3 regions of the Leisingera sp. M527 genome follow, and region 3 is predicted to be linked to each of the others. Evidence: riboswitches for the same ligand, from Rfam matches in the RefSeq annotation. Region 3 holds a riboswitch; each other region holds the start of a gene.
The links. A riboswitch is a leader RNA that binds a small molecule or an ion and turns the genes downstream of it on or off. The one in region 3 is predicted to bind cobalamin.

Region 1 (5,297 bases), 900 kb from region 3:
AATCGGGTCCTGGCGCTGATAGGCGGATTCAAGTTCGGCAAACAGTGCGGCGTCGGTGCCTGCGTGAACCACTTCAAATTCCAGCTCCAGCGCCTCGACGCGTTCTTCGTCAAAACCGCCCCAGGTGACCGGGCCGCCGACATAGCGCCCGTAGGGAGAGGTTTCCGCCGTTGCGAATTCCTCGGCACAGTCCTTCAGCGCCTGCCAGTCGGGCAGGCCGGGGCAGCGGTCTTTCATATAGGCGGGGTACCACCATTCCTCGATCGCCATCAGTCCGGTTTCGCCGGCATTGACAACTTTGCCCGAGGCGGTCGCGTCGTCCAGCGCCTCGCGCCCGGTGGTTTCCCAGATTTCCATCGCCAGATGCAGATCGCCGGTCTTCAGCCCGGCAAACTGCGCGATATAGTCTGCCTGGACATATTCGATGTTATACCCTGCCTCCTGCAGGATGCTGCCCATGATCTTGGTGTTGATCAACTGGCCGGACCAGTCGTGCAAGGTCAGTTTGATCGGGTCGGAGGACTCGGCGGCCCAGGCGGATGAAGCGGAAACGGCGGCTGTCAGCGCCACGGCTCCCAAAGCGTTGAAGTTTCTCGGCATAAGGAATTCCCTGATATGTGGCATTTTGTGCGATTCTTGGCGTCGCCTGTTATGATGGTGCGGCGATTGTGCCGATCAGTCAATAAAAAACCACAATAAGCCACAGTCACCTCGAAGAAAGTGCGTTTTGAGGCGGACGGGCGCGGTATCCGAGGGCTCATGTGTTGTTTTTTGTGGCTTTCTGGCGTAGCAACACAACAGGAGGCCCAATGACCAAAAGCCGCAAAACCACCAATCAGCGCGAAGAGGAAATCCTGCGGGCGCTGCAACAGGCAGGCGGGTCCTGCCGGGTCAGCTATCTGGCCGGCAGGCTGGGCGTGTCCAATGAAACCATCCGGCGCAATATCCGCACGCTGGAGGATGCCCAGGCGGTCCGCAAGGTGCACGGCGGGGTGCATCTGGTTGAAGATGTGAACGAGCTGCCGCTGCAAAGCCGGATGGACACACACGCCTCAGAAAAGCAGCGTCTGGCCATCGAGGTTGCCAAGACCATCAGCGACGGGGATTCGGTCTTTTTGGATGTCGGCTCCACCACCGCTTATGTGGCGCAGGAGCTGCGGCAGCGGTCAAACCTCTTTGTGGTGACCAATTCCGTGCTGGTGGCCCATGCGCTGGCCTCGCGCAACAACAACCGGGTGTTTCTGGCGGGCGGCGAGCTGCGCCCGCATGACGGCGGTGCCTTCGGGGCCGAAGCGCTTGATCTGGTGCGGCGGCTGAACGTGCAGTTTGCCATCTTTTCGGCCGGGGCGATCAATGCCGAACTGGGCTTCATGCTGCATGATCTCGAAGAGGCAAACCTGGCCCGTGTCGCGGCGGCCAATGCGCAGGTCCGGATTGTTGTGGCCGATCATGACAAGTTCAACAAGCGCGCGCCGGTGTCGGTCGGCAAGGATACAAAATTCGAGGTCTTCTATACGGACGCGCAGCCGCCGCAGGCCATCAAGGACATGCTCAAGGCGATGGATACCGATCTGATCGTGGTCGAGTAACCGGGCAGGGCCGTCATCCGGACAAGACGCAGCCCAGTTGCTCTGGCTGCGCCCGGTTTGCAGAATTCCCTCTGCATCAAAACTTTTTCTTGCCGCAACGAAAGGGATGCGCTACCCGCGCTTTACCGGTCCCGAAAGGGCTAAGAGGGAATCCGCGGTGCCTGCCGGCGCCAAACGGAACTGCCCCCGCAACTGTAGGCGGCGAGAGCTGTGCCATGACGTCACTGGACCAAACGGTCCGGGAAGACGGCACAGTCATTGACCCGCCAGTCAGGAGACCTGCCGGTGAAAACCGAAAGACACCGGGCGGGGTTGTCCGGGGAGGTTGCCGGTAAGATGCGCCGCCGTTTTCCGGTGCCGCAAGCGGGGGCCAGACCCTCAGCCTTACCGGTCAATGCCCTTTCACCCGTTCTCCGGTCATTGACACATGGAGATCGAATATCATGTTTTTGCGTTCCGGCCTGATCGGCCTTTCCTTCATCGCTGCCGCACAGGCTGCGGCGGCCAGCGAAACCTTTCCGCTGACCATAGAAAACTGCGGCCAGTCGGTCACCTTCGAGGCGCCGGCAGCGTCTTCGGTAACGGTTGGCCAGGCGGCGACCGAAGTGCTTTATGCGCTGGGGCTGGGCGATAAGGTGCTGGGCACCTCGGTCTGGTTCAACGACGTGCTGCCGGAATACGCAGACATGAATGCCAAGATCGACCGTCTGGCCGACAACGACCCAAGCTTTGAAAGCGTCGTGGCCAAACGCCCCGGTCTGGTGGCAGCGCAGTACGAATGGCACGTCGGCCCCGAAGGCGTCGTAGCCAAGCGCGAGCAGTTCCATGATCTGGGCATCCCGACCTATGTGATGCCCGCCGATTGCGTCGGCAAGGACAACACCACCGGCGGCGACGGCACCCGCACGCAGATGTTCACCACCGGCAGCCTGTATCAGGGGATTGAGGAACTGGCGGCGATCTTTGGCGAGGCTGAAAAGGGCGCCGAACTGGTCGCCGATTACAAGGCGCGCGAGGCTGCGGCGGTTGCCAAGGCGCAGCAGGTCGCGCTGGAAGATGCGTCTGCCGTGTTCTGGTTCTCGTCGCCCGAAATGGAAAGCGACCCGTTTGTGGCCGGCCAGAAGGGCGCGCCAGGTTACATGATGCAGCAGCTGGGCCTGCGCAACGTCGTTGAGACCGACGAGGAATGGCCAACGGTCGGCTGGGAGACCATCGCCAAGGCCAATCCGACGGTGATTGTGATTGCCCGCATGGACCGCCGCCGCTTTGCCGCGGATGACTATGAAAAGAAGCTGGACTTCCTGCGCAATGATCCGGTGGCGAGCCAGATGGATGCAGTCAAGAACAACCGCATCGTTGTGATGGACGCCCAGGCGATGGATGCCACCATCCGTGCCATTCCGGCGCTGGAGGATCTGGCTGCTGAACTCAGCGTGATCGGCACCAGCCAGTGAGTGCAGCCGCTGCAATCACATGGCAGGGCGTCAAGGGCGCGTGCCTGGCCTTGCCGGTGCTGATTGCAGCGGTTCTGGCAGGCGCAATGATCGGGGAAACCGCGCTTGCGCCTGACCTAGTGCTGTCGGTTCTGGCCAATAAGCTGGCCGGGGCAGGGCTGCCGGTTGATCCGATAGATCAAGGCATTGTCTGGAGTTACCGGCTGCCGCGTGCGCTTGTGGCGGGGGCCTGCGGGGCGGCGCTGGCGGTGGCGGGCGTGGTGCTGCAGGCCCTGCTGCGCAATGCGCTGGCAGACCCCTATATCCTGGGCATTTCCGCCGGCGCCTCGACCGGGGCGGTTGCGGTGACCATTGCAGGGCTTGGCGGCGGTGCGCTGTCGTTGTCTTTTGGCGCCTTTAACGGCGCGCTGCTGGCCTTTGGCTTTGTTGCCGTTCTGGCCCGGGCCGCCGGGGCCGGCGGTAGCCGCGCTGCGGCAGCGCAAATTGTGCTGGCCGGCATTGCAGGCTCGCAGCTGTTCAACGCGCTGACGGCCTTCATCATTGCCAAATCCGCCAACGCCGATCAGGCCCGCGGCATCATGTTCTGGCTGATGGGCAATATGGGCGGGGTGCGCTGGCCGGATGTGTGGCTGGCAGTGCCGCTGGCGCTGGCGGGCTGGGTCGTCTGCCGGTTCCATGCGCGGGCGCTGGATGCCTTTACCTTTGGCACCGATTCAGCAGCCTCGCTGGGCATTCCGGTGCGGCGGGTGCAAGTTATCCTGATCTTTGCCACCGCGCTGACCACAGCGGTGATGGTGTCCATCGTTGGCTCGATCGGCTTTGTCGGCCTGGTGATCCCGCATGCGGCGCGGTTCCTGGTTGGTCCCGGGCATCGCAGGCTGATGCCGGCCGCGGCGCTGACCGGCGCGGTGTTCCTGATTGGCGCAGACATCGTGTCCCGGATCATAATCCCTGGCCAGGTGCTGCCCATCGGCGTTGTCACAGCCCTGATCGGGGCGCCGTCCTTTGCGGTGATCCTGGTGCGCGGAAGAAGGGCTGCGCGATGAAGATCGAAGCCCGCAGCCTGTCTTACTCCATCCGCGGCAAGCTGCTGTTGTCTGATGTCTCATTGACGGTGCAGCCGGGTGAGACCCTGGCGCTGGTCGGTCCGAACGGGTCCGGGAAATCCACGCTGATGCGGCTGCTGGCGGGGTTGGCACGCCCCTCGCATGGCGAGGTTCTGCTGGCGGAAAAACCCTTGGCGCAGCTGACGCGCAGAGAGGTCGCCCAGCGGACCGCGATTGTCGAACAGCAGGCCGATACTGCCGAGCGCATCACCGCACGGTCGGTGGTGGAACTGGGGCGGACGCCCTGGCTGTCAGCGTTGAGACCTTGGAGCGGCGAAGACAGCCTGCATGTTGAAAACGCGCTGAAGACAGTGGAAATGGAGGGTTTTTCCAGCCGCGAATGGGCCACATTGTCCGGCGGCGAGCGGCAGCGGCTGCACATCGCCCGCGCCCTTGCGCAGCGGCCCGGGCTGCTGCTGCTGGACGAGCCGACAAACCACTTGGATATTCATCACCAGCTGTCGATCCTGAACTGCATCCGGAACCTGAAGGTGACCACCGTCGTGGCACTGCACGATCTGAATCAGGCGCTGATGTGCGACCGGGTGGCGGTGCTGTCGGGCGGACGCCTGGTGGCGCTGGGCACCCCGCAGAGAGCATTGAACCCGGAAACGGTATCGGAAATTTTCGGGATCAAGGCCCGCTGGATCCGTGACGCGGACGGGGCAGAACCGTTCCTGTCCTTTCATCTGGCGTGAGCGGCTGCGATGCCGCACTCCCGCCCGTTGCCGGATCCCCTGACGGAGACCCCGCGCCCGTTGGGCCCGGCGCCGCGCTGCCGCGCGGCGGACCGGTCAGCACTGCTGACCGGATGTTTCGCGCGCGAAACATTGAGGCAGAAAAGCTGACCTTCTTATCATCTTGCGGGCGAGGGTTGTTGGGGAGTTCAGCTGTTGGTGATTTCCCCAAGGATTTTGTTGCGCTGGATCTTTCCTGACGGTCCTTTGGGCAGGTCCGGCAGGATGTGGATCTCGTCCGGCGATTTGAACCGGCCCAGTACGGACTGGCAGATTTCGATCAGCTCCAGCGGTGTCAGGGTGGAGCCGTCGCGGATTTTGACCGCGGCCTCGACCGTTTCACCGTAGCTTTTGCAGGGGCGGGCAAAAGCGGCGGCCTCGATCACGTCGGGGTGCGAATAAAGCGCCTCG
Region 2 (5,297 bases), 230 kb from region 3:
CAGCCGGATGACCAGTCGGCGGAGCTCATCAACCGCGATGTGCAGTTCATCCAGGCGGTGCGCCCCAATGGCCGCAATATCGTGTACCGGAATGAGGATACCGGCTGGAATTGGCCGCCCTATTTCAAGTTCGATACGGCCAATCTGTATACTGATGCCAATGACAGCATCTCAACCAAGGCCAGCCCGGAATGGGTGGCGGTGATGCACTACGGATGGCGCAATGAATTCCTGTCGGTCTTCCCCAACGCGGTGACGATCAACCCGGTTGCGGGACCGGAGGACAAGCCAACCAACTGGTTCACGATCATTGTTCTGGTGCTTCTGGCGGCGGTGTTCTGGGCCGTCTATGTGCGCTGGCGCCGCTTCCGCCGGGCGCGGATCGACCCGATGGTCGAGAATGTCGAAGACAGCCTGTATGCCGCGGGCGATGCGCTTGCCGAGCGCAGGGGGCGGTTCCGGCGCTGGCTGGACAGCTGGAAGTCGAAGTGACGAGAGGGGCCGCGGGCCGGGCGGCTCTGAAATATGCAAACGGATGCGCGGGCCCGAACGGGCCCGCATTTTTTTATTCGATACGGTCGAGCACCCAGTCCAGCGCCGGGGTGAAATCGCCAGCCGAAAGCGCCCCGCGTGGTGCCGCGGCGGCAGCAAAGGCGAAGCCGTGTGTGTAATCCACCAGCAGGCAAAGAATGGTGCGGGCCTCTGCGCCAGATACGTCTGCTGTGGTGATTTCCGTCTCGATCAGCCGGGTCAGCCCGGTCAGGGAGGGGCCGATCAGGGCCGGGTTTTCCAGGATGCACTTTGCAAGTTCCGGATGCTTGGTCACCTGGGCGCAATAGCGGGTCATCAGATCGCGCAGCCGCAGTTTGGGCGTTGCCGCTTCAGACGGGGTGTCTGAACCTGCAAACGCAATGGCGACGAGGGATGCAAACATCTCGTCCTTGGTTCCGGCGTGATGGGCAACGGCCATCGGGGTGACGCCAAGCGCCTCTGCCAGTGCTTTGAAGGTGAGGGCCTTGCTGCCGCCCTCATCGAGCAGCTGCAGGGCCGTTTTCAGCACGTCATCCTTGCTGAGGGTCCGGCTGCCCCTGGGCGGGCGGCCCATGCGCGGGGGCATTGGTCAGGCTACCCGGAACGTGGTCTGGACCATGCCGGTGGGCAGGATGCGGGAGCTTGCCACCTGGAGGTCGATGTCCCGGTCCAGGCTGCCGAACAGCGGGATACCGCTGCCGATCAGGATCGGAACCGTTGTGATGGTCAGATCGGCGATCAGACCCTGGCGCAGGAAGGACTGCACCATCCGGCCGCCGTCGACATAGGCGCGGGTCCAGCCCTCTTCTTGCAGCTCCTGCATAAGGTCTGCGGGTGCGGCGGTGCTGAGGCGCACCTTGTCCTTCAGCTCCTCGGGAATGTCCTGTTCGGTCAGGCTGCTGCTGAGGACCACAACAGGTTTGCTGTAGGGCCATTGGCCGAACCCCAGCACGGTGCGGAATGAGCCGGTCCCCATGATCAGCCCGTCGATGCTGCCCATGAAGGCGGCAAAGCCGCCATCGTCATCTTCGGCATCGGGCTGTTTGTGCAGCCAATCCAGCGAGTGATCTTGGCGGGCCACGAAGCCGTCGAGGCTGGTGGCGATGAAGACGTGGCCGGTGGTCATCGGATTCTCCTGTGCATGCATTTAATTATACGACATATAATAAAGCGCATGCCGCGTTCCAAGGGGCCGGCGCAAGATTCACTGCGTGCGAATCGATTCGGTGGATCAGCAGCGGGTAACCGCATGAAAGATAAGCGCTTGCCGCAAACGGACTGGCGGATGCCGGTTTGAGTTTCTGGACATCCCTGTCCCGCCCGGCTCGGCAAACATGCATGTCTTTTTCCGGTTTTTGCGGGTCGGTTTTGTTTCCGATGGCGGGAAATTTTTCAGGCAATACCGCAGATAGCAAGGTGCCGTCCTTCGGGGCGGAGAATTGGGAAGCTGGTGAAACTCCGGCACTGCCCCCGCAACGGTGACCCCGGGCAAGGCATGGCAATGACCACTGAAGCCAATGGCTTCGGGAAGGTGCCAGGCCCCGCCGCCGAATGGCCCCGGGACAGTCCGGAAACCAGCCTTGCCATGAAAACGTCAACCGCGGACGGCGGCGGGGCGGTTGCGGCGCGTGTCCGCAATCCCTTTGCCTATGCCTGCGCCCAAGCCAACACGCCGCGGGGATGCGGCAGAGGAGAGAAGCAGATGCTTCACGACAGCGAAATTCTGGCCAAGCTGATGGCGCGGCAGAAAAATTATTCTCTGGAACAGGCGTTCTATACCGATCCGGGTGTTCTGGATCTGGACATGCGGCAGATCTTCTACCGCGAGTGGCTGTTTGCCATTCCCGCCTGCGAAGTGCCGAAACCGGGCAACTATGTGACCCATCAGGTGGGGTCGTATAACGTCATCATCGTGCGTGGCACTGATGGCGAAGTGCGTGCTTTCCACAACGCCTGCCGCCACCGCGGTTCGGTTGTGTGCAAGGCCAAAAAGGGCAATTCGCCCAAGCTGGTCTGCCCCTACCACCAGTGGACCTACGAGCTGGACGGCAAACTGCTGTGGGCGCGGGACATGGGGCCGGATTTCGATGCCTCCAAACACGGGCTGAAGCCGGTGCATTGCCGCGACCTGGCCGGGCTGATCTACATCTGCCTGGCGGATGAAGCACCGGATTTTGACGGTTTTGCCGAGGTGGCCCGCCCCTATCTGGAGCCGCATGATCTGGGCAATGCCAAGGTGGCCTTTGAAAGCTCGATCATTGAGAACGGCAACTGGAAGCTGGTCTGGGAAAACAACCGCGAGTGCTACCACTGCGGCGGCAACCACCCGTCGCTGTGCCGGACCTTCCCCGAGGATCCGTCGGTGACAGGCGTTGAGGGCGGCGAGACCCCGCCGCATCTGCAAAAGCACTTTGACCGGATCGAAGCGGCAGGCTGCCCGGCGCAGTTCCGCATGGATGCGCGCGGCCAGCACCGGCTGGCACGGATGCCGCTGAACGAAGGTGCGGAAAGCTACACCATGGACGGCAAGGCGGCAGTGGCCAAGCCGCTGGGCCGGGTGCCCTTTGCGGATGCCGGCACGCTGCTGAAGTTCCACTATCCGACCACCTGGAACCACTTCCTGCCGGATCATTCCCTTGTGTTCCGTGTCACTCCGATCAGCCCGACCGAAACCGAAGTCACCACCAAATGGCTGGTGCACAAGGATGCGGTCGAGGGCCAGGATTACGACATCAAGCGCCTGACCGAGGTCTGGATGGCGACCAATGACGAGGATCGCATTGTGGTCGAAGACAACCAGCAAGGCATCAATTCACCCGCCTATGAACCCGGTCCCTATTCCGAGGTGCAGGAAAGCGGCGTCATTCAGTTCTCCAACTGGTATGCCGAGCATCTGACCCGCGCGCTGACCGGCCGCCATCTGATTGCGGCGGAGTAAGGTCATGGGATTGCAGGCCAATTTTGAGACATTGGACGAAACCCTGGCGTGGAAGGACGACGAGATGCTGGAATGCGTCTCGGTTGTTCCGGAAGCGCCGAACACCGCCACCTTCAGCTTCCGCGCGCCGTCTGGCGCATGGTTCAAATACCAGCCGGGCCAGTTCCTGACACTGGAACTGCCGGTGCCGGAAGGGACCGTCTGGCGGACTTACACCATCAGCTCGTCGCCCTCGCGGCCCTTGTCGATTTCGGTAACGGTCAAGGCCCAGGGCGACAGCATCGGCACCCGCTGGATGCTGGACCATCTGCGCCCCGGCAGGATCCTGCGCGCCTCCGGCCCGGCAGGGGTGTTCACCCTGCCAAAACGCCCGAATGGCAAGTTTCTGTTCATCTCCGCAGGCTCGGGCATCACGCCCAGCCTGTCGATGACGCAGTATCTGTTCGACCGCGGCCAGTCGCCCGACATCTGCTTTATCAACTGCGCCAAACGCCCCAGCGAGATCATCGCCCGTCAGCAGCTGGAAAGCATGGCGTCGCGGCTGCCGGGGCTGAAGCTGAACCTGGTGGTGGAAGAGGACGATCCCTATCAGGTCTGGACCGGCTACCGCGGCCAGCTGAACCAGATCATGCTGGGCCTTATCGCGCAGGATTATCTGGAGCGCGAGGTCTACTGCTGCGGGCCGGAGCCGTTCATGCAGGCGGTGCGCGACATGCTGAACGGCCTGGGTTTTGATATGGAGAACTACAACCAGGAGAGCTTTGGCGCGCCGGTTGAAACAGCCGCTGATGTGCCCGAGATCGACGATGTGGTGCCAGAAGAGACCGCTGCCGCCGAGATCAGCTTTGCGGCGTCCGGTGTTATGGCAACCTGCACCGAAACAGATACGGTGCTGGCGGTGGCCAAGGCTTCGGGGCTGAACATCCCGTCGGGCTGCACCTTTGGCATCTGCGGCACCTGCAAGGTCAGGAAAACCGCAGGCGAGGTGCATATGGTCCACAACGGCGGCATTTCGGAGGAAGACGTGGAGGCCGGTTACATCCTGGCCTGCTGCTCCAACCCGATTGGCCGGGTTGAGGTCGATATCTGATGAAAACGGGCGCGCGCCGGATCTGGCGCGCGTCCTTTTTTTAAGGCCTGATCAGGCTTCCAGCGCCAGCTTGTGCACATGGATTTCGTTGATCGGGTGGCTCTCGGCGCCGATGATACCAGGGCGGGCGTGACGGTAGAGCGAGCGCCAGTAAGGCTGGATCACGGTGCCGTCGTCACGCATGAACTGCTCAATCTTCTCCATATGCCCCCGGCGGGTATCGGCATCGGCAATGGCTGAGGCGGCCTCCAGCATGCTGTCGAACTCGGCACTGGCGAGGCCGGTTTCATTCCAGGCCACCCCGGTTTTATAGGCCAGTGTCAGCACCTGCACCCCCAGCGGGCGGTGGCCCCAGTCGGTGGAGCTGAACGGATATTTGTCCCAGTCGTTCCAGAAGGTGTTGCCGGGCAGAACCGTGCGTTTGACCTTGAGGCCGGCATCGCGCATCTGCGCTGCAAGCGCATCGGTAGTATTGCGGCGCCAGTCGTCGTCGATTGAGAACAGCTCATGCTCGAAATCGAGCATCCCGGCCTCCTCCATCAATTGGCGGGCGGCTTCCGGGTCGCGCACCGGGGCGCCGATATCGGCGTATTCCGGGTGGATCGGGCAGACGTGGTGGTTCTCCGCCAGGGTGCCGCGGCCGTCATAGCCGAGTTCCAGCAGCACCGCGTTGTCGCAGGCCAGCGCCAGGGCGCGGCGGACACGGGCATCGGCATAGGGCTGCGCCCCGTCCACCTC
Region 3 (5,297 bases):
CTCTGCCTGCATGATGAACTGAGGACGGTTCTGGCGAGGCAGTTCCACCGCTCCGGAGAAGGGCCTGCGGCGCTTTGCGCGCTGGGTCACCAGCCAGGATTGTCGAACGACGCACTGAGCCGGCTTTTGGATCTCACCCATACAGGCACGGTGCGCCTGATCGACAGGCTGGCCGAGGATAGCCTTGTCAGACGCCAGGCGGCGGAGCACGACAGGCGCAGCGTCGCTCTTTTTCTCACTGAGGCCGGCCAAGCCGCACGGGAGAACATATTGCGCGAGCGGCTGGCGGCATTGGAGGTTGTGACCGGCGGCCTGTCTGATGACGAGCAAAGGGACCTGGCCCGGCTGCTGGAAAAACTGCTGCAAGCTGCTGCTGGGGACGACACGCACAAACTGCGGACCTGCCGGCTGTGCGACAGCCGCGCCTGCACAAACTGCCCGATACTGGTGCCATTAAACGGGCCGGACTGAGGCGTCCGGCAATAGTGCCAGGCCTTGTTGCGCAAACGTCGAGGGGGAGCTCGTGAAGCCAGCGTGGCAGCCCAAATTGCCGGATCAGATACCTGCCGGCGGAGAAACCGGTTCGAACTTACTTATTCCGGAACCAAATCGTGCCGGAAGTCTGCATCGGGCTGCGGCCAGGGTGCTAGCCGGTCTGGTAGCCCCGGACGTAAGCCCAGGTGGCGTCTGCTATGCGGCCTCGGAGCGCTTGGCTGCTGCTGTCCAGATTTGCAGGTTTTCCGATCAGCAAACTGGCAAATCCATGCACCATTGCCCATAATGGAGTTCCGAAATCATGCGGGTCCAGATTGCCGAGGCCCTGCGCCTTCATTATGCCCGTCAGTTCTTCAATAAAGGTGTTGTATGTAACGCTGCTGGCCACGCGCGCTACATTGGAGGGGCGTTGTTGCAGAACTCTGAGTTCTAAGGATTCACATCACGAATTCATGCGGTTAGACGGGGCAGATGAGCAAGCCCGCACCTGCCCGCTACCGTACGACGAATTGGTCCAGCTACAACGATGCGCTCAGAAAGCGCGGGTCGCTTCTGATCTGGTTGGACGAAGAGATGACCTGGCTCGCGCCGCATGATGGCAGCCCCGGTCGCCCTGCGGTTTTCTCGGATGCGGCAATCCAGTTCTGCCTGTCGATCAAGGTTCTGTTCAAGCTGCCTCTCCGGCAGACCGTCGGGATGGTCACCAGCCTTTTGCACCTGGCGGGTCTGGACTGGCCCGTTCCGGATTTCTCTACGCTGTGCCGCCGACAGAGTGAGATGGGGCCGTGGCCCCAGTGGGGCCGCGTAAGCCCATAGAACGCTGGCCGTCCAGATCCCATATCGCCGCGCCGATGGGCCGCTGAACCTGCTTGTGGACAGCACCGGGATCAAGTTCCTTGGCGATGGTGAGTGGCAGGCCCGCAAGCACGGCGTTCAGGGGCGGCGCCAATGGCTGCCCGGCAGTTGATTGCAGAGCAATCAATGAGAGGGGCGCAAGGTTCATCTTGCGATGGACGCTGCCACGTCTGACATCCGTGCCGTCGAATTCACCCCCAGCCGCGACGGCCCCTCTCGTGGTTATGCTGCGCAAACCACTGCCGGGCAGTGGACAGCCCGGTCTTACCGGACTTGTTGGGTCAGTTCCCCGAGGACGAAGACATCGGCACCGTGATCGCCGATGGTGCCTATGACACGCGACGCTGCCATGTCGCGATCCTCGAACGCGACGCGGCCCCGATCATCCCGATCCGCAAGAATGGCCGGTTGTGGAAAGAAGATTGTCCGGCTGCGCAGGTCAGAAACGAAACTCTGCGAGCCACCCGACACTACGGTCGAGCCTTCTGGAAGCGCTGGACAGGATACCACGTCCGAAGCCGGATCGAGGCAAAGATGCGCTGCTTAAAGGCATTCGGCGAGCGCATTGCCGCAAGAGACCCCGACCGCCAAACCGCCGAGATCCATATCCGCATCGCACTCATCAACCGCTTCAACGCACTCGGCACCGCTGAGATTATTGCGAGAGCTTCAACGCACGGTTCAGGGACGAGTTCTTGAACGGCGAACTCTTCTACAGCCTGCGCGAGGCGCAAATCCTCATCGAAGAATGGAGGAAACACGACAACACCAAACGCCCTTATAGTGCTCTGGGCTATCGCCCACCGGCGCCGGAAACCATCGTCCAGATGGACCCAAGGCAAGTCATGCACTAACAATCAAACTGGACCATTCAAGTGGGGCTGATCAATCATGGAGCACCGCAAGGAAGTACTCATTCGGCAACTGAACAGAAGACGGGAAGCTTGACTCAGTAAAATGGTTTTGCCATTCAGCCAGTGTGACCGGTTCCGCGAGTGTTTCAATGCGCAGCGGAAGAAATAGGGAACACGGTGCGGCGTACCCATAAGGGACCAAATCCGTGACTGCCCCCGCAACTGTGAGCGGTGAGTGACGCTGAACATGCCACTGGGATCTTTCCCGGGAAGGCCAGCCGAACCAAGACCCGCGAGTCAGGAGACCTGCCGGACACAGGACAAAGACTTCGCTAGCGGAGTGTCTGCCCTTTTCCACCGGACGCCGGGGTGCGCGTCTGGCGCGGCTGCCGTACAGGCTTTTCCGTGCCACTATCCCCGTTGTTCATTCCTGATTGCAGGTGCGCCTGTGTCGTCGAATGAGGACGAAATGAAACTGAAATATCTGGCTGCAGCTCTGGCCGTATCCCTGCCGGTCACCGCATCGGCGCATTTCCAGCTGAACTACACTGAAAACGTGCTGATCGGGAAGCCCGGCGATGTACCGATGGGGCTGGTGTTCTGGCACCCGCTGGAAAACGGCCATGTGATGGACATGGGCAAACCTGAAGAATTTTTTATGGTTCACAAGGGCGAAAAGGTTGATCTTTCGGACCGCTTGGAACCGGCCACATTCAAGGGCGCGGAGAACGAAGCCGCCGCCTACAGGGCGTCGGTTCCGGTCAAGCGCTCGGGCGACTATGTGGTGGTGACTGTGCCCGCGCCCTACTACGAGGAAAGCGAAGACATCTATATTCAGCAGATTTCCAAAGTCGTGCTGAACCGCAACACCCTGCCCACCGATTGGGATCAGCCAGTGGGCCTGGAAACCGAGATCCTGCCGCTGAACAAGCCCTATAACGTCATTGTTGGCTCTACCTTCTCGGGTCAGGTGCTAGCGGATGGCAAGCCGGTTCCGGGCGCCGAAATCGAGGTTGAGTTCATGGCATCAGAGCCGGACCTTGCGGCCTTTTCCACAACCAACCCGACGGTTCAGCCAATGTCCGGCGGCGCCATCGTTGCGATCGCAGACCAGAATGGCGTCTTTTCCTTTGGCATTCCGAAAGCGGGCCACTGGGGATTTGCCGCCCTCGGCTCCGGCCCGGCGACTGAGCATGACGGCAAGGAGCTTAGCCAGGACGCTGTGTTGTGGATCCACGCTGAAGAGCTGAAGTGAGAATAGCACCATGCATATCGTAGACGGCGCACTGTCGAATCCGGTTGTGATCGGCGGCGCGGTTGCCGCCGTCGCCGGTATCGCCATGGGGCTGCGGAGCCTGCCGCTGGAACGTATTCCGGCGGCGGGGGTTCTTTCTGCCAGTTTCTTTGTGGCCTCCCTGATCCATGTCCCGATCGGGCCGAGTTCGGTTCACCTGATCCTGAACGGGCTTGCGGGGCTGGTCCTGGGCTGGGCGGCCTTTCCGGCCCTGTTTGTCGGACTGCTGCTGCAGGCGGTGTTCTTTGGCTTCGGCGGGCTGACCGTGCTGGGCGTGAACGCCGTGAACATCGCCCTGCCTGCAGTTCTGGTCGGGCTGATATTCCGCCCGCTGGTGGCCCGCGGCTCGCCTCTGCAGGGCGCCATCTGGGGCGGAATCGGCGGCGGCGCGGCCATTGCTGCCACAACTCTGGCCGTGGCGGTATCGCTGATGTTGTCTGGCGATGAGTTCATCCTGGCCGCGAAACTGGTGTTCTTTTCCCATATTCCGGTGGTGATCATCGAAGCGCTTTTGTCCGGCGCTGCCATTTTCCTGGCGCGGCGCGTGAAGCCCGAGCTGTTTTTCGACGCAAAAGGAAGCCTTGCATGATCCGCTCCTGCATTCTGATCCTTGCGCTGCTGGCGCCGCTCCCGGTGATGGCACACAATGTTATCTCAGCTGTTTTTCCGTCCGGTTCCGACATTGAGGGCGAAGTGGGCTTTTCCAACGGTGACATGGCCGCGGACCTGCTGATTGAGATCTTTGACGTGGCCGGCAGCAAGCTGGGAGAGTCCAGAACCGACGGTGACGGCTTTTTCCTGTTCACCCCGTCGGAGCCTGTGACACATATCTTCCGTGGCGATCTGGGGGCTGGCCACGTGGCCGAGATGATGATGGACGGTGCGGAAGTCGCGCAGATCATCGGGCAAAGCCCGGGCGCTGCAGCAAATTCTGCGGCTGCTGCCATGGACATCTCTGCAGCGCCGGCGGCGGCAGGGTCCGCGGGCCTCTCAGATCAAACCCGCTCCGAGCTTGCCACCATGTTGCGCAATGAACTGCGCCCGCTCCGCCAGGAGCTGACAGCGTTCAAGAACCAGTCGGACTTTCAGTCCGTGCTTGGCGGCATCGGCTATATCTGCGGCCTGTTCGGGCTTGGCTTCTACATCGCCGCACGCCGCAAGATCGGCAGCAGCGCATGACCTATGTTCTGACGAGCGAGGAAAAACCGCTCGGCGGGTTCGGCACCTTTCGCGCCAAGGTCACAGCACTTGACCCGCGGATGCGCATCATGATGACGGCCGCCTATGCGGTGGTGGTTGTCTCGCTCAGCAATCTTTGGGTTCTGGCGGCCGCTCTTGGCCTGTCGATGTGGCTGCTGGCCTTCTCTGGCCTGCCGCCCCGGCAAACGCTGATACGGATGGCGATGATGGACAGTTTCATCATCTTCATGCTGGTGCTGCTGCCCTTTACCGTGCCCGGAACCCCGGCCCTGTCCATTTGGGGGCTGGAGGCCAGCTGGGAAGGCCTGTGGCGTGCAACCGAGATTGCCCTTACCGCCAATGCGGTGATCCTTGCGGTTATGACACTGGTGGGTTCGATGGAGCCGGTAACCATGGGCCACGCGCTCTTTGCCCTCAAGACCCCGGAGCGGCTGGTGCATCTGATGATGTTCACCATCCGTTACATCGACGTTCTGCGCGAGGAATACCAGCGCCTGCGCACCTCGATGAAGCTGCGCGGCTTCCGCCCCGGCACCAACTGGCACACCTACCGCAGTTACGGCTATCTGGTTGGCATGATGCTGGTGCGCTCCATCGAA

Region 1: it holds a riboswitch for cobalamin, as region 3 does, so the genes downstream of both, K3555_RS05135 (ABC transporter substrate-binding protein) here and K3555_RS00595 (DUF4198 domain-containing protein) in region 3, are expected to answer to the same signal.
Region 2: it holds a riboswitch for cobalamin, as region 3 does, so the genes downstream of both, K3555_RS01870 (SRPBCC family protein) here and K3555_RS00595 (DUF4198 domain-containing protein) in region 3, are expected to answer to the same signal.

Annotation. Positions count from the first base shown of each region.
Region 1 is NZ_CP081037.1:1,023,904-1,029,200, forward strand. It holds gene K3555_RS05125 (ABC transporter substrate-binding protein) at 1-600, opposite strand, end outside; gene K3555_RS05130 (DeoR/GlpR family DNA-binding transcription regulator) at 810-1,589, shown strand; cobalamin riboswitch at 1,699-1,891, shown strand; gene K3555_RS05135 (ABC transporter substrate-binding protein) at 2,033-3,043, shown strand; gene K3555_RS05140 (iron ABC transporter permease) at 3,040-4,089, shown strand; gene K3555_RS05145 (ABC transporter ATP-binding protein) at 4,086-4,847, shown strand; gene K3555_RS05150 (AMP-binding protein) at 5,036-5,297, opposite strand, start outside.
Region 2 is NZ_CP081037.1:352,807-358,103, forward strand. It holds gene K3555_RS01855 (DUF1523 family protein) at 1-492, shown strand, start outside; gene K3555_RS01860 (TetR/AcrR family transcriptional regulator) at 566-1,117, opposite strand; gene K3555_RS01865 (dihydrofolate reductase family protein) at 1,121-1,657, opposite strand; cobalamin riboswitch at 1,929-2,129, shown strand; gene K3555_RS01870 (SRPBCC family protein) at 2,234-3,469, shown strand; gene K3555_RS01875 (hybrid-cluster NAD(P)-dependent oxidoreductase) at 3,474-4,559, shown strand; gene K3555_RS01880 (ABC transporter substrate-binding protein) at 4,611-5,297, opposite strand, start outside.
Region 3 is NZ_CP081037.1:119,323-124,619, forward strand. It holds gene K3555_RS00575 (MarR family winged helix-turn-helix transcriptional regulator) at 1-471, shown strand, start outside; gene K3555_RS00580 (hypothetical protein) at 647-883, opposite strand; partial or broken gene K3555_RS00585 (IS5 family transposase) at 967-2,049, shown strand; partial or broken gene K3555_RS00590 (transposase) at 2,007-2,204, shown strand; cobalamin riboswitch at 2,318-2,533, shown strand; gene K3555_RS00595 (DUF4198 domain-containing protein) at 2,674-3,459, shown strand; gene cbiM (cobalt transporter CbiM) at 3,470-4,087, shown strand; gene K3555_RS00605 (cobalt ABC transporter permease) at 4,084-4,677, shown strand; gene cbiQ (cobalt ECF transporter T component CbiQ) at 4,674-5,297, shown strand, end outside.